DNA from 3 places in the Novosphingobium aeonii genome. Region 2 is predicted to be linked to each of the others. Evidence: predicted binding sites of a transcription regulator. Region 2 holds the regulator's gene; each other region holds the start of a gene.
What was found. Region 2 encodes LexA, which represses DNA repair genes until DNA is damaged. Its sites were predicted from a motif close to GTTCCNCNCTTGTTCT; they were not measured.
Positions count from the first base shown of each region.

Region 1 (6,893 bases), on a different replicon from region 2:
GTCTCGATCGCCTCCGGCCTTGCAAACAGCCGCACCGGCCGCGGCCAGCGCTCGGGCCAGCGCAGAAGCGTCGGATCCGCCATCGGTGCAATACGCATGACCGAACGCTCGGGGGTATGGCTTTCGCGCGCGGCGATGCGGAACAGTCTCTGCTCCCCGACCCGATTGCCGAGGATATCGACGAGCGCGGATACGTCGGGACCGGGTTTGTCGCCGAGGCTCGACATGGTCCGCAGGCCCAGCGGCTCGATCACCGGCGCCGCCAGCACCATGCGCTCGATGCCAAAGCCGGGATCTATGGTTTCGATCCTGTCGCACAGCAGCCGGGCAATCTGCTTTTTCTCGCGGCTCGCCTTGGCAAGCCCGGCGCGGATGGCCTGAACGGCATTGTCGACGCGGTGGAAGCGAAGATCGAGCCGGCGCGCGCCGAGACCTGCCTCCTCCAGCAATTCGCATAACGCATCGACCAGTTTGCGGATGTAGCGCGCGATCGTCTCCGGGGCTCCGATCGGCTCGGCAAAACGGCGCTCGACTTCGATCTGACGCGGCGCCTCGACAGGTTCGAAAGGTTCAGGCAGCCTCCCATAGATCTGGTCGAGCCGCCGGCCGGGATCGGAACCGAACCGCAAGGCGAGCGAAGCGCGCGGCATGGCCTCCAATTCCGCGATCGTTTCGATGCCCAGCGCGGCGAGGCTTTCGATCGCCTTGGCCTCCAGGCGAAGTGCCGCAAGCGGCAGCCGCGCAACCGCTTCGACAAAGTCTGCCGGATCGACGACAGCAAGTCCTTCGGGGCGCAAGATCTCGCCGCCAAAGCGGGCAAGCGCATGGGCAGCCCCGTAGGTCGGCGCGCAGACGGCGCGCGCGGCGGTCTCGACTTCGACGAGCCGGCGCAGCATGTCGGCAAGCAGCCCCCTGGCTCCTCCGTGACTGTGGGTTGCCCCGGTCACGTCGAGCATCAAGCCATCGGGCGGATCGAGCGCAATGAGCGGCGAGTATTTGCGCAGCGACCAGACCGCGAGGCGCTCCAGCGCCTCATCGTCTGCGTCGCGGTCGGCGTCCATGATCAGCAGATCGGGCACCAGCGCCTGCGCCTGGGTCACCGCCATGCCCACGTACAGGCAGAGAGCGCGCGCAGGCGCGCTCACCGAAGTCAGCACGCGGCGACGCCCTTCCATGCCCGCCAGGACCAGCGGCGCGTCAGGCGGCGGTGCTTGCCGCCCAAGCCTGCGCCGCAGCCGGTCGATCGGCCAGGTCGGCAGGAAGAGCGAGACGACCTGTCGCATCGCAGGATTCCAGAAGAAAATCGGCGCTTTCACCAGCCCGGCACCGAATGAGCTCGACGAACCAGCGCGGCCGCCCGACGCCGGGGACCGGCAAGATTTCCGACGGAACCGCTGTCACCCGCCAGCGCGTCGCGGCCGCCGTCGGCTGCCCGAAATCAGCAGCATCCTCGCGCTTGCGCCAACGGCGCAGCGCAATCCCGATCGAACCGCTTTGCTCCGCAGCCAGGAGCAGGCGGCGAGAGACCGGCATCGAAAGACGCGCCACCTCGGCAACCACACCGCCAAGCCCGCCATGGCGTAACCCCTCTTCAAAGCAGGCGAGCAGCGAGGTCTCGTCCTGTGCTTCGAGATAGATGACACGGTCGGGATCGAGCCCGGCCAGGGCGATGGCCGGCGCGAAGAGATCGGCCTTGGTCATGCACCAGAGGATCTTGCCTTCGGCGCGTGCCATGATGCCTGCGGCAAACAGCGCTGCGGCTGCGCCGTCGGTCACGCCCTGGGCGCCGCCGGCCACTTCATGGAGTGAACCCAGCGCAAGCCCTCCGCCGGGTAGCTTGGCATCGAGCGCTTCAAGCCCGAAGGGCAATACCTCGCGCGCGCGCCTGTCGCCGCCCTCGATCTCGGCGATCCGGGCGCGCAGGGTATCAATGCGAGATGGCGACCCTCGCTCCGTCATGAAGGGCCTCCTTGTGGCTCTGCGATGGAATTTTCGTTCTTATTTTGTTCTATTCCGTCTAAGAGTCAACGCCGCGCCTCGAACATCGCAACGCGCGGACACGGAAAGGGCCCGGAATTCAGACAATAAGGCTGCGAAAATTTGAGCCGCCGATCCCCACTGCTTTACGTTTCGGACAGAGCGTCAGGCAGTGGCGGCTAACGAGTGAGCGAATCGGCGTGCGCCCGCCCTCAGAAGTGTTGCTCACTCTTTGTTGAACCTGCCTGCGGGCGTAGAATGGTTTTGAAAGGATGCTCCCATCTGCAACCTCTATCGCCTGACGACACCTGCTAGCGCCATCGCCGCGCTTTTCGACACCGAGCCGTCGAGCGGGGCCAATTATCTCGAGGTGGTGGCACCGACAGACCCCGGCCTGGTTATTTCGCAAAGCCAAGCCCGGGCGATGGCCTGGGGCTTCCCGCGTACCGATCCAAGCAAAGTGACCGGCGAGATGCTGAAGCCTCACCCCATCTACAATGCGCGTGCGGACAAGATTGGATCGAGATTCTGGCGCGGGAGCTTTGCGCGGCGTCGCTGCCTCGTTCCACTAAACGCCTGGGCCGAACCGGAAGGTAAAAAAGGAAAGATGACCCGGACCTGGTTCTCGCTACCCGGCGAGGAGATTTTCGCAGTCGCAGGCATCTGGCGTCGTAGCGACGAATGGGGGCACGTTTTCTCGATGATGACGGTTCCCGCGCATGAAGCCATGCTGGATCTCAACGACCGCATGCCAGTGATCCTGCGCCGCGAAAACTGGAAGACCTGGACCGACGGCTCGCCAACCGCCGCTCACGGGCTCTGCAATCCATGGGAGCGGGAATTACTGCGCGAGCCATCCGACGAGCCATGGTCCGACAAGTCCCAAATGGACAAGCCGCCGGCACCCTCACCGCAGTTGTCATTGCCGCTGTAGCCCAAACTCAGGCGATCAGACGCACCAACCAGGGAAGCGCAAGCGCCGCCGCCAGGAGACCGGCTTCAATATACGTCTTCAATGGAAACGGTCCCTCCGTTCGGACGTCGGACGCCCCCCCGCCCACAACGCGTTGATGAGGGCCTGCCCCGCCCTTTCAATGGCCTGCTTGTTGCCCGCAAAATTCACGGCCTGCCGATAACGTTGTGCTGCACGTTCGCTTTTCATGGAGGGCATGTAGAACACCCGTCAGCAAGCGCGACCGCGGATGCACCCGGATTGGCGGCGCTTTGCATAAGCAGCGCCCACGCCCCCCCTCCACCGCCAAGCCCCGATCACGAGATTTCCGGCCCGGAACGACCACGTCCAAACTGCCAGTTGATACCAGCCTCGCGCATGATCCCGCCGGCCTGCTGTCCAAGCTGCTTTTCGAGCACGGGCCGCCATGGAACCAGGGTGAATTCGTGGCTTCGCTCTATAAGCGCGAAGCGCCCCGAAATGCCATCGATCCGGCGGCTCACCTTGCCTTCAATCCAATCGCTGGTCTTCGCCTCCGAGAAATCCTTCCCAAGCTCTATTGAAAGACGCTCTGCGATCCGCAGCAATTCGCGCCGCTGAAGCAACGCCAGAGCATTCTGCCGCAATCTGATACCACTCGGCGAAACATCGGCCAGATCCTGCTCGACCAGCCATTGGCGCCGCTGATCCAGACCTGCACGAACTTCCCGGCCGAAACCCGCATCGCGCATGGCCAGTCCAGAGGGTGATGCAAGTTCGCGATCGAGCCAGGTCGCCCCTTCCATCACGGCCATCCGCTCCAACGATCCCGCCCCCAGGACCTCGATAGCGACGGGCCGGGAAGTGACATCGCGCTGCTCGAAGCGTTCTGCTACTTCGAGATGTTCGGACGAAATACGCCAGCTTCCATCGGCCTTGCGAGGCCCAGCCGCCCGCGATGACTGCGCCCCACAGGATCCGCACGTTTATGCCTGAATACCCGCGCCGGGTCAGGGAATTGACTGCAAGCCCCGTCACCGGTCCCCCAAAACTCCCGCCAGCGGTTTCGCCGCTCCAAGGCTGCACCCACGGCACTCGCCCCTGTTCGAGCTCGGCAATGATCCGGGCCGTAACCTCGTCATAAAGCGAGGCCCGATTCGTCCCCCGACCTGTGGCTCGTGATCCCACGGCACCAGAGCCCGCGCCCTTCGATAGCGCGCCTCCCGATTGCGACCCCGCGCATGACGGAGCCTTGCGATTGCTGCGCATGTCTCACCTCCATACCTCGCCCCAAAACCACCATGGCCTCCCCCGACGGAGCGGGGGTGGGCGGCACGGGTGACCGCAAGGCCCGCTGCAGGGCAGCGCCTGCCCCCCTTGGGGCCGGAGCGAAGTCGGAGGAGCCGCACCCATGTGCGGCTTGCAGGCGGTGCCGGCGGGCCTAGACGGGCGCCAAGCCCACCCGCGCTCCGAGAGGGAGGCTCACCAAAAGACGCCGCGCGCGAAAGCGCGCGTCTACGTCACCGGTCCATCACGATGGACCGGCATCCTGCGCCAGCGATCCTCACCGAATGGCCGAGACCGAAAGGGCTCGGTGCCCTGCACGCTGGCATTGTCCCGTCCGCGTGCGGCATGGAGCGCGGTCGCGCCTCAGGCGCGAGGCGCCCGATGGCTTCGGGTCATCAGGAAGCGTCTCAGCACCCAGAGATCAGGCCCAAAACGCTCGGACCCAAAGAGCCCGGGTCCCAGAGAGTTCAGGTCTTGGGAGGAGCAGGGTCCGGCAAGCGCGGCGCGCGCGCATAAGGCGGGGTCAACTTCAGCAGCTCTACAACGGCGGCCTTGTCGAGACGCACACCCCCGGCAAATTGCCCGCCGACAAGCCCCATCAACCGGTCGTCGGTCTTCATTCTCTGAAGCTCTTTCAAGGTCGCTTCGAACGAGCCCGGCAATTGCGCGGTAGTGCAGGCCTTGACGGTAGCGGAGGGATCCTCTTGCGCAAGCATGTCGGCAAGCTCGGGACAGGATGCGAGCAAACGCCACGTCGTGGGCCACTCGACCATGAGCACGACCCAGGTCGCCAGCCGGAACCAGCCGTCCCCCGTTGTCGAGTAAGTCGGATGCTGGAGGGCAGCGGCATGGTGAATGGCGAAGGAGTTGATGATCCGCTTGATCTGACGCGGATTGGCAGGAAGCCAGGGGGCGAGCGCAACGAGGCGCCTCGCAGTCACCTTATCGACATCCGGCGTGGCCGCAACAGCGATAGCCAGTTCATCGTTGATGATCCGTCCGACCGCCTGGTTTGCGGCATCTTCTGCGCTGACTGCTGATGTCGCTGCAGAAGCGCCCGCTCCAGCACCAGTCACGACACCCGCTTCCGCTCGCTGGCGAACCTGATCCATAACCGTCGAGGCTTCAAGCCATTCGGATTTGATACGATCGCGCAGTGTCTCGGCTTCGAAGACGATAGTGGGATCCTTTTCTGTTTCCTCCCGAACTTTCACACGCAACGCGATCTCGGCATCACGCGCAGCGGCCTTCAGGGCTTGAGCGGCCGGCCCAATTCCTTGCGCGCCATCGAGAAGGCCGCCGACATAAGTCACCTGCACCTGAGGGTCGAGACCGGGCAGGAGGTAGCTCAGTTGGATGGCCTTTTCTACGAAACGCGCGCCTATGCTCTGTTCCGCACTGCCGGACACCTCCAGCATCTCACCGTGCTTCGCCTCGAAAGCGCGCTCCAGCCACTCGCGATCGCCAAGGATCAGGAAGACGACGCGCGGACTGCGAAGGATAGTGCGCATGCCGCGAACGAGATCGACGATGACGTCTGGCTTGCAGCGGTCGAGATCGTCGACGACGACCAGGATTGGTCGCCCCATACGGACCATCGTCTTGTGAAAGTGGCGTCTGAAGCGCTCGAGCGGATCGCTTTGGCCAAGGCTCAGTCTTTCGGCCAGCGGGTCCACGCCGGGCGCCAGCGAGCCCACGAGCAGCGATAGCGCTCCGCCCAGAGCCGTCAGGCCGCCCGAGGCGAGCAGGAGCCATCCTGCAAAATTATCAGGCACCGGGCCAATAATCTTCTCGGACGATTTCGCCCCGACACCGGCAGCACCCCACCATTGCAGCCCCAGGTTCAACGCCAGAACAAGGAGGAAGGTCGTTAGCGGGAGTATCAGCTTGGGCGTCCACAGACGCCAACCAAGCTCCCGGATCCAGAGCCAAAGCCACTCGCAAGTCAACCCGCCCCATCTCTTCAATGCAGCCCAACGCCTCGATTGCCCGCCAGCTTTTTCTGGACTGGCATCGCCCTTGCGCACTGCATCGAAACAAGTGTGGCGAATGACCTGGTAGAAGGCCCACCAGGGCGGGGAAATATGCTCGCTTTGCCATGCGTTGTATTCGACGATTATCCAGGGGCGCTTCTCCGCCGCCGTCAAAGCGATCTTCTCGTAAAACATGCGCCCGATTGCAGCCTCGTCGGCAGAGCGGGCGCGCAGGAAGCCGGCCGGCGTACCGCCGTATCCGTAGGGATTGAGGACGCGCGCGATGAAGTTCGCGAAGGTAGTCTTGCCCCCGCCCCACGGCGCATCGAGATGGAGCACGAACGAGGCCCGGGTCTTCGAGCGCGCACAATCCCGATTGAGCTTGCACCAGATCATGTGCAGGCGCCGTGCAAGGACAATGGCGATACCGCCGCGACCCAATGCATCGTCATCGACTTCCGCATCGTCGTCCAGGAAATCAAGGTCCGGTGGCGGCGTGCCAACCGGTCCTGCCGTGTCCTGCGCGGAAGACTGCGGCGAAGCCGGCGCAGGCACAGGCGGCGAGCCCGCCGAGGACTCGGGCAAGATTGATGGTTCCTGATTTACCTCAGGCCCAGTCACTGGAGACACCGTTGGGGGCACCGACGACGCCCCAACCGACGAAGGCGCCGGTTCGGATGCCGGCGAGGAGACAGGCGAAACGAACGAATCCTCTGTCTGTATTG
Region 1 covers NZ_CP176833.1:1,558,387-1,565,279, forward strand. The annotation lists gene ACLIMP_RS22145 (Y-family DNA polymerase) at 1-1,283, opposite strand, end outside; gene ACLIMP_RS22150 (ImuA family protein) at 1,198-1,959, opposite strand; gene ACLIMP_RS22155 (SOS response-associated peptidase) at 2,258-2,911, shown strand; gene ACLIMP_RS22160 (DUF3363 domain-containing protein) at 3,247-3,825, opposite strand; partial or broken gene ACLIMP_RS22165 (ArdC-like ssDNA-binding domain-containing protein) at 3,857-4,177, opposite strand; gene ACLIMP_RS22170 (P-loop NTPase fold protein) at 4,663-6,893, opposite strand, start outside.
Region 1: a site for LexA is predicted at 1,995-2,010, ahead of ACLIMP_RS22150 (ImuA family protein). Genes of this name have one in related genera too.

Region 2 (6,893 bases):
CCGTGAATGATCACAAGCTGCCGGAAGGCATTGTTGAGGTGATCGTCTCCGCGCAGGACGTGCGTGACGCCCATGTCGTTGTCGTCCACGACGACGGCGAGCATGTAGGTAGGCGTGCCGTCGGAGCGGAGGATGACGAAATCGTCGATTTCCTCGTTCCTGACGGTAACTTCGCCCTGCACGAGATCGTTAATCGTCGTTTCGCCGTCGCGCGGGGCCTTCACGCGCACGACGTAGGACTTGTCAGCAGGCCAGGTCGAGGGATCGGCATCGCGCCATTCGCTGTCGATGCGGAACGGACGGCGTTCTTCCTGGGCCTTCTGCCTGCGCTCGGCCAGTTCCTCGGAAGTGAGGTAGCAGCGATAGGCATGACCGCCGGCCAGCAGTTCGGCAGCCACTTCGGCATGGCGGTCGGAACGGGCGAACTGGAACACGGCCGGTTCATCGCCTTCGAGCCCGAGCCATGTCAGGCCGTCGAAGATCGCCTCGATCGCGGGCTCGGTCGAACGAGCGCGATCGGTATCTTCGATGCGAAGCAGGTACTTGCCGCCGTGATGGCGGGCGAAGAGCCAGTTGAAAAGTGCGGTACGGGCGCCGCCGATATGGAGATAACCCGTGGGCGAGGGGGCAAAGCGCGTGACGACGGCCTTGCTGCCGTCTGGTCCGCTCGATGCACTGCCGCTTGCCATTATTGTAACCTTCCTGTCCTATGCGCGCCATGGCCAGCCAAGCCGCCACGTCACTTGATTCAGAGCATCCGGATCTTGCCGGAACCGCTGCATTGCAGCATCGCCCATGGATCAGCCAGAGCCACTTGTCGAGCAGTTTGGCCGGTGTCGAGTGTTTTCTTTCGAACTGCGGTTTCGCTAGAGGACCATGGCTCACCGTAGCCTTCGGAACCGGCATAACTGCGTGGTTTTTCCTGCCTACAGCCGAGGAGTGGGTCACCCTTTGCGTAGTATGCGTCGCAGTTGCTTTATTCGCACTGTACTGCCTTCAGGGTGCTACGCGGATTCCATATATCAGGCAGGCGATGATCGCTTGCTCGCTTCTCGTCATGGCGGGATGTCTCGTTGTCTGGGCGCGCTCGGAAACGGTTGGTCAGCCGGCGATCGCAAGGCCGCTGTTCGGAACATTCACGGCCCGCGTTCTCGCGATCGAGGAGCAGCCGGCGCTGAAGCGGGACAGACTGATTCTGGCACTGCGGGAGCCGGGGACCGGCAGGCCGATCAAGTTTCGCGTGAACTTGCCCGCATCGGCGCGGTCTCCGGCACTTTCAACCGGCGCTATCATCCGATTCCGCGGGAGATTGATGCCTCCGGCACCTCCGATGCTGCCTGGCGCCTACGATTTCGCCAGGGCGGCTTGGTTCGCCGGGATATCCGCAACCGGCGCCGTGCTTTCCCCTGTGGAGGTGCTTTCCCCCGGAGCGGGTGACGACTGGCTTGGCGAGCAGCGAATGCGGCTGTCCCGTCATATCGCTGCAAGCCTTGAAGGATCCGCCGGCGGGATCGCCTCGGCGCTCGTCACAGGGGACATGGGCGGGATCGGCAAGGCAGAGGCCCAGGCGATGCGCGATGCCGGACTTGCGCATCTGCTCTCGATCAGCGGCCTGCATGTCAGCGCAGTTGTCGGTGCGGTCTATATCCTCGCGCTGCGCCTGCTGGCGTTATCTCCCGCGCTGGCGTTGCGGGTGCGATTGCCTGTCCTTGCGTCGGCTAGCGGGGCATTGGCGGGCGTTGGTTACACTTTGCTGAGCGGATCGCAGGTGCCGACCATACGCTCCTGCGTGAGCGCGCTACTGGTACTTGCCGCATTGGCGATGGGGCGTGAGGCGCTGTCGATGCGATTGCTTGCGGCGGCCGCCTTCATCGTCCTTCTGATCTGGCCCGAATCGATTGTGGGCGCTAGCTTCCAGATGAGCTTTGCCGCCGTTGTCGTGCTGATCGCGTTAGGCAATGCGGTGCCCATCCGGCATTGGTTCTCGGCCCGTGACGAAGCATTGCCTTTCAAGGCGCTGCGCAGCCTATCCCTGATCCTCGTCACGGGCGTAGCCATCGAACTCGCGCTGATGCCGATCGGACTTTATCATTTTCACCGCGCCGGACTCTATGGATCGATCGCCAATGTGGTTGCCATCCCGCTCACGACCTTTCTTGTCATGCCCCTGGTCGGCGCGGCGCTGCTTTTCGATATCGTTGGGGCCGGATCGCCGGTCTGGTGGCTTGCTGGAGTAGCCATCGATCTGCTGATCGGTCTGGCACGGTTCATCGCCTCGCGGCCCGGTGCGGTGAGCATGGCGCCGACGATGGGCGGATGGCAGTTTCTACTTTTCGTGACTGGAGGACTTTGGCTGGGGCTTTGGCACGGAAAAGCCAGGCTCTGGGGTCTGCTTCCAGTCGCCAGCGGCTTTATCGGCCTGCTCCTGCTGACCCCGCCGGACATCGTCGTTTCGGGAGATGGCCGCCAAGTTGCTTTGATTGACGGTCCGGGGAGGCGCCTTGTCATGCTGCGCGACAGCTCGAGCGATTACGTTTTGGACAATCTGATGGAAGTAGCGGGAGTTCAGTCAAAACCCGTCTTGATTGCAGACTGGCCGGGCGTGCGATGCAACCCGGATTTCTGTGCGTTGATGCTGGAACGTGGCGGGAAGGCGCGCCACATACTGATCGCCAGGGGCCGGGATATCGTGCCGGAAGACACTTTGGCTCGGGCCTGCCAGCGCGCCTATCTCGTAATTGCGGGCCGACGTCTGCCGCGAAGTTGTCAGCCAATCTGGCTGAAGGCGGATCGCAACATGCTGAGCAAGACGGGCGGCGTGGCGATCGACCTGAAGCGCCGCACGGTACATTCAGTGGCAGATGCGCAAGGTGATCATGGGTGGTGGCGTTCGCCGCCGCTTTCTTATGGCGTCATCGCCAAGGCCCGGTAATAACGCGGCGGCGAGACGGCGGAACAACCGGACATCGTCTCACGCTTGAGCCGCATCAGTGATAGCGGCGTAGCAGTCCGGCCAGTTTGCCCTGAACCTCGACTTCGTCAGGCCCATAAATCTGCGGTTCGTAAGCGGCATTGGCAGGGTCAAGGCGCACCATTCCGGCTTCGCGGCGCAGATACTTGAGCGTGGCTTCAGCCCCTCGCACGAGAGCGACGACAATTTCACCGTCGCGAGCGGTATTGGTGCGCTTCACCAAGGCGAAATCGCCGTCGAGGATGCCCGCGTCTATCATCGAATCACCCGAAACCTCGAGCGCATAGTGTTCGCCCGAACCAAGCAGCGCTGCGGGAACCGGGAGCATGGACTGTCCTTCGAAGGCCTCGATCGGCACGCCGGCGGCGATGCGGCCGTGGAGTGGGATTTCGATGACATCGTTCGCGGGGGCAGGTGCGATCTGGGGTGCGCGGACAGGCGCTGCAGTATCGTTGCTGTTCGCCGCCGGAGTCGATCTTGCAGGTTTGGACGTTGCATCCTCAGGCTGGCGCAGGACTTCGAGAGCGCGAGCGCGATTGGGGAGGCGGCGAATGAAACCCCGTTCCTCCAAGGCGGAAATCAGGCGGTGAACGCCGGACTTGGACTTGAGGTCCAGCGCTTCCTTCATTTCCTCGAAGCTGGGCGAGATGCCGCTTTCCTCAAGCCGGACCTGAATGAACCGGAGCAATTCGTGCTGCTTGCGCGTCAACATCTGCGTTGCCTCTTCGTTCTGCGGCCCATGGCCCTGTCTCGTCCGGCGATTTGCCTGCGAACAATGAGGGAACAATTATGCAACGAATCCGGTATCGTCAAGCAATACCGCCATTTTGGAGCAAGAACACTTCAACAACATCTCCTGCATTCGCGGCCGGCGCGCCAATGGGGCGATCGATCAGTACATTGCTTGCCGCGAGCGATGCCAGAGCGCCGCTGTCCTGAAGCGGGTTCGCGCAGACCGTCTCGCCGTTCCAGTAACCGCGCAAAAACTCCCGGCGGTTGCCCGCAGCGGGCAGGGGGGCCGAAAGCCGGGTTGCAACCGGCTGTGGGATTGGCCGTGAAGCCCCCAACAGGGCCCGCAGGACAGGCAGGAGAAACTGATAGGCTGTCACAAGGCTGGATACCGGATTCCCCGGTAATCCGATGATAATTTGCGGCCCGGTAGCGCGCTGGCGGGTCGCCACGAGCAGGGGCTTGCCCGGCTTGATGGCCACGCGCCAGAAGTCCAGCTGTGCGCCCCATGCTTCGAGGGCCGGGCGGACAAGATCGTGATCGCCGACCGAGGCACCCCCGCTGGTCACGATGACGTCAGAATCGCTCGCCTGTTCGAAGGCGGCGATGAGGTCATCGAGCTTGTCGGCCACGGGGCCTATCCGGTTCGCATCCACCGGAAGAGAGCGGGCCATGGCAACCAGCATGACGCCGTTGCTGGCAGGAACTTGATGGTTGGCGCAGAACTCAGGGTCGGTCGAGAGTTCGTCGCCGCTATCTATGACGGTTACCCGCGGAATCCGTCGGACGGGCAGGTGGCGATGGCCGGCGGCAATGCCGAGCGCGGCTTGCGCCGGGCCGATCAAAGTACCGGCGGCGAGAAGTTCGCGGCCTTCCACAAAGTCCATGCCGCAGCGCCGGATATGGCGGTGGCTAGGTTCGGGTGCCTCTCCCGTCAGGGTGATCTGTTGCCCCTCGCGAGCGAGGTCTTCCTGAAGGATAACGGCTTGGGCGCCCTCAGGCAGCATCGCACCGGTCGAAATCCTTACTGCTTCGCCCGCGCCGACTGACGCTTCGTAAGGATGGCCGGCCGCGCTCTCGCCAATAACGCGCCAAGGCCCCGACAGGTCGGCGGTTACGGCATATCCATCCATTGCCGAGAGATCAGCCGGAGGCTGACTGCGATGAGCGCGCAAGGGTTCCGCTAGAAAGCGTCCGAGCGCGCCGTCGATATCGACCCGCTCGATGGGGAGAGGCTCGACAAGTGCAAGAAGACGGGACTGCGCTTCCTCGAGGGAAAGGTGCGGCTTCACAGCGCTTCAGCTCGCCAGTGGCCCGATTTTCCACCTGTCTTCTCGATCAGGCGAATGTCGCCGATGATCATGCCCTTATCAAGCGCTTTCGCCATGTCGTAGATTGTTACGAGTGCGACGGAAACCGCTGTAATCGCTTCCATTTCAACGCCAGTCTTGCCGCTTAGACTTACCGTTGCCTTGGCGGATATGGCTTGTGCGTCAAACGTGAAATCGAGGTTTACGGCATCAAGCAACAGCGGGTGGCACATCGGGATAAGGTCACCGGTCTTCTTAGCGGCCATGATGCCGGCGATACGGGCAGTGCCCAGGACATCTCCCTTGGGGGCATTGCCGGCCTGGATCGCTTCGAGCGCATCCTGCGTCATCACGATGCGGCCGGAGGCCACCGCGACACGCCGTGTCTCATTCTTGGAGCCGACGTCGACCATGCGTGCGGTCCCTTCGGTATCGATGTGCGTCAGGCTCTTGCTCATCGCCTCACCTCTCCATGGATCTGCGTGCTTACGCTAATCTCGAAACGGTCTGAAGTCGCGGATCAGCCGAAAAGCAGTGCTTTGGTCGCAGCTTCCACGTCAGCTTCGCGCATCAGGCTTTCGCCGACCAGGAACGTCCGCGCACCGCAACCTGACAGACGGATCAGATCGGAATGGGCGTTGATCCCGCTTTCACTGACGAGCAGGGTCCCTCCGGGTGCGAGGGGGGCCAGACGTTCGGTAATGGCGATATCCGTGACGAAGTGCTTGAGATCGCGATTGTTGACCCCGATCAGGCGCGATTTCAACCGGCTTGCACGCTCCATTTCAGATTCGTTGTGAACTTCGACGAGGCAATCCATGCCCCGTTCGTGAGCAGCTGCTTCGAGTTCAGCCATCAGGACGTCGTCGAGAGCGGCAACGATGATGAGGATGGCGTCCGCGCCGATCGCGCGGGCCTCTGCGACCTGCCAGGGATCGACCATGAAGTCCTTGCGGATGACCGGCAATGCGCATGCAGCGCGAGCATCCTCCAGATAGTCCTCGTGGCCTTGGAAATAGGGAGCGTCGGTGAGGACCGAAAGGCAAGCCGCGCCGCCGCGCTCATAGGCGACAGCATGTTCTGCCGGGCGAAAATCAGGCCGGATCAGTCCCTTGGACGGCGAAGCTTTCTTGATTTCCGCAATCAGGGCAAAGCCATCCTGGGCCTTGCGGCGCAGCGCAGCCTCGAAACCGCGCGGAGCGGACTGGCCCACGGCGCGAGCGTCGAGGTCGTTCACGGTGGCGAAGCCCTTGCGGGTTTCGACTTCCACGCGCTTGGTGTCGCAGATTTCGGTAAGCTTGTCGGACATGGTTTCCTCGGGACCGTCTGGGTCAGGACTTGAGCGCTGAAATCCAGCAGTTGAGCAGGGCATTGGCGAGGCCCTTGTCGATGGCTTCCGCCGCTTCCTCGACGCCTTCCTGCCAGGTTTCGACTTCACCGGCGACGATCAGTGCGCCGGCGGCGTTCAGCAGCACGGCATCGCGATAAGCGCCGGTTTCACCCAGCAAAAGGCGGCGCAGGGCATCGGCGTTGTGAGCGGCGTCGCCGCCGCGGATGGCGCCGACCGGCGATATCGGCAGGCCGACATCTTCCGGCGATATCCGGCGCATTGAGAGTTCGCCATGCCTGATCTCGGCCACTTCGTTGCCGCCGGCGAGGCTGAGTTCGTCGAGCCCTTCATCCCCGGATATGACGAACGAGTGCTCACTGCCGAGGTGCATCAGCGCTTCGGCATAGATCGGCACATAGGCAGGGCGGGCAATGCCGACGAGCTGGCGCTTGACGTTCGCGGGGTTGGCGAGCGGGCCCATGAGGTTGAAAATCGTGCGGCGGCCGATCGCCTTGCGGATGGGCATGATGCGGCCCATCGCGGGGTGGTGGCG
Region 2 covers NZ_CP176832.1:2,409,711-2,416,603, reverse strand. The annotation lists gene gltX (glutamate--tRNA ligase) at 1-689, opposite strand, end outside; gene ACLIMP_RS11715 (ComEC/Rec2 family competence protein) at 719-2,932, shown strand; gene lexA (transcriptional repressor LexA) at 2,988-3,683, opposite strand; gene ACLIMP_RS11705 (molybdopterin molybdotransferase MoeA) at 3,781-4,992, opposite strand; gene moaC (cyclic pyranopterin monophosphate synthase MoaC) at 4,989-5,468, opposite strand; gene trpC (indole-3-glycerol phosphate synthase TrpC) at 5,531-6,319, opposite strand; gene trpD (anthranilate phosphoribosyltransferase) at 6,342-6,893, opposite strand, start outside.

Region 3 (6,893 bases), on a different replicon from region 2:
ACAGCCACCGGCTTGCCCCTCAGCGCCGGATCGTCGCGTTGCTCGACCGACGCAAAGAAGGCGTCCATGTCGACGTGGATGATCTTTCTGGGCGGAGACTCGGCCATTCCTCGCTGTTAGCACGAATGGAACATTTAGGGAACATTCCCGATATTCGCGCCGTGCCGCACCCAAGCACTGCGTCTTATGCCGATTTTATAAAACGCAATCAGATTGGGCAACACTGGTTGCACTCCTTGCATTTGATCGGAAGATCGTTCGCCCACATATGGCGGGGGCCTTTCAGGCATCCTCTCCCAAAGACTTTCCAAGCCGGCCCTCGTGGCCGGCTTTTTTTCGTCCTGTACGCTTTGCTGCCCCAATATTCTGCCCGCAAACAGCCGGATCAGGCAGCCTCGGATTGCTTTCGTTTTGGAATGCCGACAACGCCGTTTACGAGCCACGCGGCCAGTCGCCAGAACACTTCGAGTCCGGCTATAACGGCTAAAGCGGCACCGAGCGTATCCAGAATCCGCTCCCGCCAGATAACATATGCCTGCTTCTCTGCGATCACGGCAGCCTGTCGATCGACGTCGGAGGTTGGATCGAAACCGGCTGCCATTCCTTGGGCATACCGCGTGGCCTCGTCCTTGGGCCAGCCGGTCCACCCGCTCCCCTCCTCGCTGACCGGGATCAGCATTTCGCCTTGATCGGACACACGCGCTTTCAGACAGAGCCGCCCAAGAATGGGGACGCCGCCGGCAATTCGGTGAATGTCATCAAATTCATTTGTTCCGGGATGCTTACTGCTAAGTGAGGCGGGGTCGGCCTCGCAGTTCAAATGGTCGTCGATTTGCCAAGGGCTGTTCGGGCCATCGATCGCGAAGCCGACAACCACGTCGGGCTGGAAGTTGACGAGAACCGTCGCTGCAACACCCGCCGCGCCAAATTGCAGCAAACGTACGACACGAGAACCCCACTTGTACCACCTAGCTTGCATGTTTCCCCCGAAAAACGCCTGATCCGCCGCGCCCGATTGTCGTACGCGGTACAACATACGACCTAAAACAAAACGAAAAACTGCTGTTATCTCAATGCAATCCCCCCATCGAGGATGGCTTACTGCAGGCCATTAGTCGCTTGATATCGGCATTTCCCCCGCGTTTCTCAGGCAAAGATTCCATGCAGGAACCAGTCCTGCCTGCCGGTGGCGGCATCCATCCCGTCGCCCTGCCGGAAGACCCAGTAGCGTGCGCCTGTCTCGTCCTCGACGAGGAAATAGTCGCGCACGCTTAGCCATTCCGCTTCGCTCAAATGCCATTCGCCATAAATGCGCTCGGGCCCGTCGGCTCGCTTCACACGCCGACGCACGCCGCGCCACACAAAATGAACCGGCGGATGGTCGGGTAGAAGCGCCATTGTCTCGATCGCCTCGGGTCTTGCAAACAAGCGCACCGGACGCGGCCAGCGCTCAGGCCAGCGCAGCAACGTCGGATCCGCCATCGGCGCAATGCGCATCACCGAACGCTCGGGAATATGGCTCTCGCGCGCGGCGACACGGAACAACCGCTCCTCGCCAACCCGATTGCCGAGGATATCGACGAGCGCGGATACGTCGGGAACGGGTTTGTCGCCGAGACTCGACATGGTCCGCAGGCCCAGCGGCTCGATCACCGGCGCAGCCAGGACCATGCGCTCGATGCCATAGCCGGGATCGACGGTTTCAATCCTATCGCACAGCAGCCGGGCTAGCTGCTTCTTCTCGCGGCTCGCCTTGGCAAGGCCGGCGCGGATGGCCTGGACGGCATTGTCGACGCGGTGAAAGCGAAGATCGAGCCGGCGCGCGCCTAACCCCGCCTCCTCCAGCACCTGGCAGAGCGCCTCGACCAGTTTGCGGGTGTAACGCGCGATCGTCTCCGGGGCCCCGATCGGTTCAGCAAAGCGGCGCTCGACCTCGATCTGTTTCGGCGCCTCGACCGGCTCGAAAGGTTCGGACAGCCTCCCATAAATCTGGTCGAGCCGCCGGCCGGGATCGGAACCGAACCGCAAGGCGAGCGAGGCACGCGGCATTGCCTCCAGTTCGGCGATTGCCTCAATGCCCAGCGCGGCGAGGATTTCGATGGCCTTGGCCTCCAGGCGAAGGGCCGCAAGCGGCAGGCGCGCAACTGCTTCGACAAGGTCTGCGGGATCGACGACGGCAAGTCCTTCGGGGCGCAACATCTCGCCCCCGAACCGGACAAGTGCATGCGCAGCCCCGTAGGTCGGCGCGCAGACGGCGCGCGCGGCGGTCTCCACTTCCGCGAGCCGGCGCAGCATGTCGGCAAGCAGTCCCTCGGTCCGGCCGTAGCTATGGGTTGCCCCGGTCACGTCGAGCATCAACCCATCAGGCGCATCGAGCGCAATGAGCGGCGAGTATTTGCGCAGCGACCAGACCGCGAGGCGCTCCAGCGCCTCTTCATCGGCTGGAGGGTCGGCATCCATGAGCAGCAAATCGGACACCAGCGCCTGCGCCTGGGTCACCGCCATGCCTACGTGCAGGCCAAGCGCGCGCGCAGGCATGCTTGCTGCTGTCAGCACGCGGCGCCGCCCTTCCATGCCTGCCAAGACCAGCGGCGCGTCAGGCGGCGGTGCTTGCCGCCCAAGCCTGCGCCGCAGCCGGTCGATCGGCCAGGTCGGCAGGAAGAGCGAGACGACCTGTCTCATCACAGGATTCCAGAAGAAAATCGGCGCTCTCGCCAGCCCGGCACCGGATGAGCTCGACGAACCAGCGCGACCGCCCGACGCCGGGCACCGGCAAGATTTCCGACGGGACCGCCGTCACTCGCCAGCGCGTCGCCGCCGCCGTCGGCTGCCCGAAATCGGCCGCATCCTCGTGCCTCCGCCAACGGCGCAGCGCGATCCCGATCGCGCCGCTGGTTTCCGCGGCCAGCAGCAGGCGGCGAGATACCGGCATCGAGAGCCGTGACACCTCGGCAACCACACCGCCGAGCCCACCATGGCGCAGCCCCTCCTCGAAGCAGGCGAGCACCGAAGTCTCATCCTGCGCTTCAAGATAGATGACACGATCAGGATCGAGCCCAGCCTGGGCGATGGCCGGCGCGAAGAGATCGGCCTTGGTCATGCACCAGAGAATCTTGCCTTCGGCGCGCGCCATGATCCCGGCGGCGAACAAGGCTGCAGCCGCGCCGTCGGTCACGCCCTGGGCGCCGCCGGCCACTTCATGGAGCGAACCCAGCGCAAGCCCTCCGCCGGGTAGCTTGGCATCGATCGCGTCGAGTCCAAACGGCAGGACATCGCGCGCGCGCCTGTCTCCACCCTCGATCTCGGCGATCCGGGCGCGCAAGGCGTCAATGCGAGATGGCGACCCTCGCTCCGTCATGAAGGGCCTCCTTGTGGCTCTGCGATGGAATTTGTGTTCTTCTTTTGTTCCATTCAGACTAAGAGTCAACGCCGCGCCTGGAACGTGGCAATCTGCGGGCACGAAAGCGCCCGAAATTCAGGCGATAAGGAGGAAAGATTTTACGCCGCGCAGATGCCTGACGCTTCCAGTTCCGGGCAGAGCCACATGCACTGGGACTTTGAGATGAGCGAATCGGAATGCACGAAGCACCGGCAGCGAACGCTCACTCTTTGCCGAGCTTCCCCGCAGGCGTAGGATTGGTTTTGAAAGGATGCTCCCATCTGCAACCTCTATCGCCTGACGACCCCGGCCAGCGCGATCGCCGCGCTTTTCGACACCGAGCCGTCGAGCGGGGCCAATTATCTCGAGGTGGTGGCACCGACAGGCCCCGGCTTGGTAATTTCCCAAAGCCAAGTCCGGGCGATGGCCTGGGGCTTCCCGCGTACCGATCCAAGCAAAGTGACCGGCGAGATGCTGAAGCCTCACCCCATCTACAATGCGCGTGCAGACAAGATCGGTTCGAAGTTCTGGCGCGGGAGCTTTGCGCGGCGTCGCTGCCTCGTTCCAATAACCGCCTGGGCCGAACCGGAAGGTAAAAAAGGAAAGATGACCCGGACCTGGTTCTCGCTACCCGGCGAGGAGATTTTCGCAGTCGCCGGCATCTGGCGGCGTAGCGACGAATGGGGACACGTTTTCTCGATGATGACGGTTCCCGCGCACGAGGCCATGCTGGATCTCAACGACCGCATGCCAGTTGATCTGCCCCCTTCTGAGTGGCCCAAAATCTGTTTTAGATTTGGCCACGAAGGAGGACTTGAATGGCGAGGAAGCACAAGCCGGAAGAGATCATCGGCAAGCTGCGTGAAGCGGAGATCGTGCTGGCGCAGGGCGGAACGGTGGCGGATGCGTGTCGCCGGATCGGCGTCACCGAGCAGAGCTACTACCGCTGGCGCAAGGAGTATGGCGGCCTGAAGATGGACCAGGCTCGGCGCATGAAAGAGCTTGAGAAGGAAAACGCTCGGTTGCGGCGGGCGGTGTCAGATCTGACGCTGGACAAGTTGATCCTACAGGAGGCCTCGCGGGGAAACTTCTGAGCCCCGCGCGCCGCAGGCGCTGTATCGATCATATCCGGGGCATGATGCCGGTGTCCGAGCGGCGGGTCTGCCGCGTGCTCGGGCAACATCGATCGACGCAGCGCAAAACGCCGCGTGGGGCGGATGACGAAGCAGCCCTGACCGAGGATATCATCGCGCTTGCCCGGCAGTATGGCCGCTATGGCTATCGCCGGGTGACGGCCTTGCTGCGCGATGCCGGTTGGCATGTGAACCGCAAACGGGTGGAGCGCATCTGGCGCCGTGAAGGGCTCAAGGTGCCGCAGAAGCAACCGAAGCGTGGAAGGCTCTGGCTCAACGACGGATCATGTATCCGCCTGCGACCGGAATATCCGGGCCATGTGTGGTCTTACGACTTCGTCGAGGGACGCACACATGATGGCCGCAAGTTCCGCATCCTGTCGATCATCGACGAGGCCAGCCGCGAGTGCCTCGCCTTACCCATCGCGCGACGGCTGCGCAGCGAGGACGTGCTGGCGACTCTCGCCGAGTTGTTCGTCACACGGGGGCCGCCGGCGCACATACGGTCAGACAATGGCCCTGAATTTATCGCCAATGCCGTGCAGCAATGGCTGGCGAAGATCGGCGTGAAAACGCTCTACATTACACCCGGCAGCCCATGGGAAAATGGCTACTGTGAGTCCTTCAACGGCTCGATGCGTGATGAGCTCTTGAACGGGGAGATCTTCTACACCTTGGCCGAGGCGAAGATCCTGATCGAGGCCTGGCGGCGGCACTACAACACCGTCAGGCCTCATAGTTCGCTGGGGTATCGACCGCCGGCCCCGGAGACGGCGACGGCGCCATGGCTGCCCTCCGGTTCCGCTACGCTGCACCTACGGCCAGCCATGGCGCCGGAGGCAATCTTACACTAACAAACAACCCGGACCACTCGGTGGGGGCCGGTCACGGCGAGGATTACCGTCGTGGGCGAGAGCGCGGGAGGATCCTCCGCGCAGAACCTACCCGTATCGCCAGAGACGAAGGGGCTTCTCGCCGGTGCGGTGATAATGTCTGGTGGCGACGGCAGATCACTCCTCGAACCCGATGCCTCTGCAGCTGAAAAGGCGGCAGTGGCTTTCGGCGAAGCTAAAGGCATCGCCGCGAATGACGCCAGTGCCCTGGCAAAGTTGCGCGCACTGCCCGCCGAACAAGTTGTGGACGGACTCAATCTTATGCATAGGGGCCCCACCTACGCGGGACCTTTCGCAGATGGGCGCATCGCAGTAAACCCGATAGCCGCATTCGAATCCGGGCGATTCAATCACGTGCCTGTGATGGTTGGTGCGACGAGCGCGGATATAGGCGGGCCAACCGGACCGATGATCGCGGGCGCACGGCGGGTGGCCACTACCCTCACTCGCGCGGGGGTGCCTGTTTATGCTTACCGATTTTCGTATGTGGCAGAATCGCTTAATCGGTTCGGCGCGGGTCACGCCAGCGATATACCATTCTTCCTAGATACTCAGGCAATTAAATACCGGGAAAACACGACGCCTAGCGACAACGGCATGGGCACAACCATCAGTTCCTATCTGGTTAATTTCGTGAAGACAGGCGATCCGAATGGTGCCGCCTTGAAGCGTTGGTACCGATACAATCCGGACAAAGACGAAATCATGAATTTCACGACTAGCGGAAGCGCAAGTTTTGAACAAGATCTCCAACCCAATTCGAACCCTCCAAGACGATAGCTGGTGGAAGTCAGTGCCATACTTGGCCCAATAAAATTAGATCGCAGGGGAGTTATGGAGCCTCAATGATGATCTCCTGAAGCTCCCCAATTATTATCCTGCAAATTTTGTTAACATCGCTCACCTTGGTCGGCGGAGCGTCTGCAGAAGGTTCCCCACGCAATGTATCCGTGGCCGGGCGGGGCTGCCCCTGCTCCACGTAACCGTCGCACAGGGCGGTTTCGATGTCGGCCAGGGGGTCGGCGGCGAACGGGGCGTAATAGCTTTCTTCCTCACCCGTCAGCAGGCAATGGACGGCGTGGTGCCAATCGTCGTTCCATGTGGCATCGAAGGGGGCGCCCTTGCCGAAATAACGCGTCAGATTACGCTCGTCCTCGGTAATGAGGTGGATCGGACGGCCCCAATCAACTGCCCGAACGCGCTGGCCCAGTTCGTCCAGGAAATGGACCGGCGAACGATCCTCTATTGCATGCACCGCATCCAGCCGTAGCCCGTCGAGCCGATAGTCGGCCAGCCAGTACAGCGCATTCTCGATGAAGAAATCCCGCACGGCTGCCGTCTCGTAAGCGATGCCCTGACCCCACGGCGAGCGGCGATCGGGATGGAAGAAGGATGGGCACCAAGCCGCCAGATAGTTGCCGGAAGGGCCAAGATGATTGTGGACCACATCCAGCAAAACCCCCATTCCCAAGCCGTGCGCGGCGTCGA
Region 3 covers NZ_CP176833.1:1,654,337-1,661,229, forward strand. The annotation lists gene dinB (DNA polymerase IV) at 1-107, opposite strand, end outside; gene ACLIMP_RS22665 (hypothetical protein) at 386-979, opposite strand; gene ACLIMP_RS22670 (Y-family DNA polymerase) at 1,147-2,682, opposite strand; gene ACLIMP_RS22675 (ImuA family protein) at 2,597-3,358, opposite strand; gene ACLIMP_RS22680 (SOS response-associated peptidase) at 3,698-4,351, shown strand; one part of gene ACLIMP_RS22685 (IS3 family transposase) at 4,255-4,456, shown strand; one part of gene ACLIMP_RS22685 (IS3 family transposase) at 4,456-5,366, shown strand; gene ACLIMP_RS22690 (carboxylesterase family protein) at 5,409-6,185, shown strand; gene ACLIMP_RS22695 (alpha-amylase family glycosyl hydrolase) at 6,238-6,893, opposite strand, start outside.
Region 3: a site for LexA is predicted at 3,394-3,409, ahead of ACLIMP_RS22675 (ImuA family protein). Genes of this name have one in related genera too.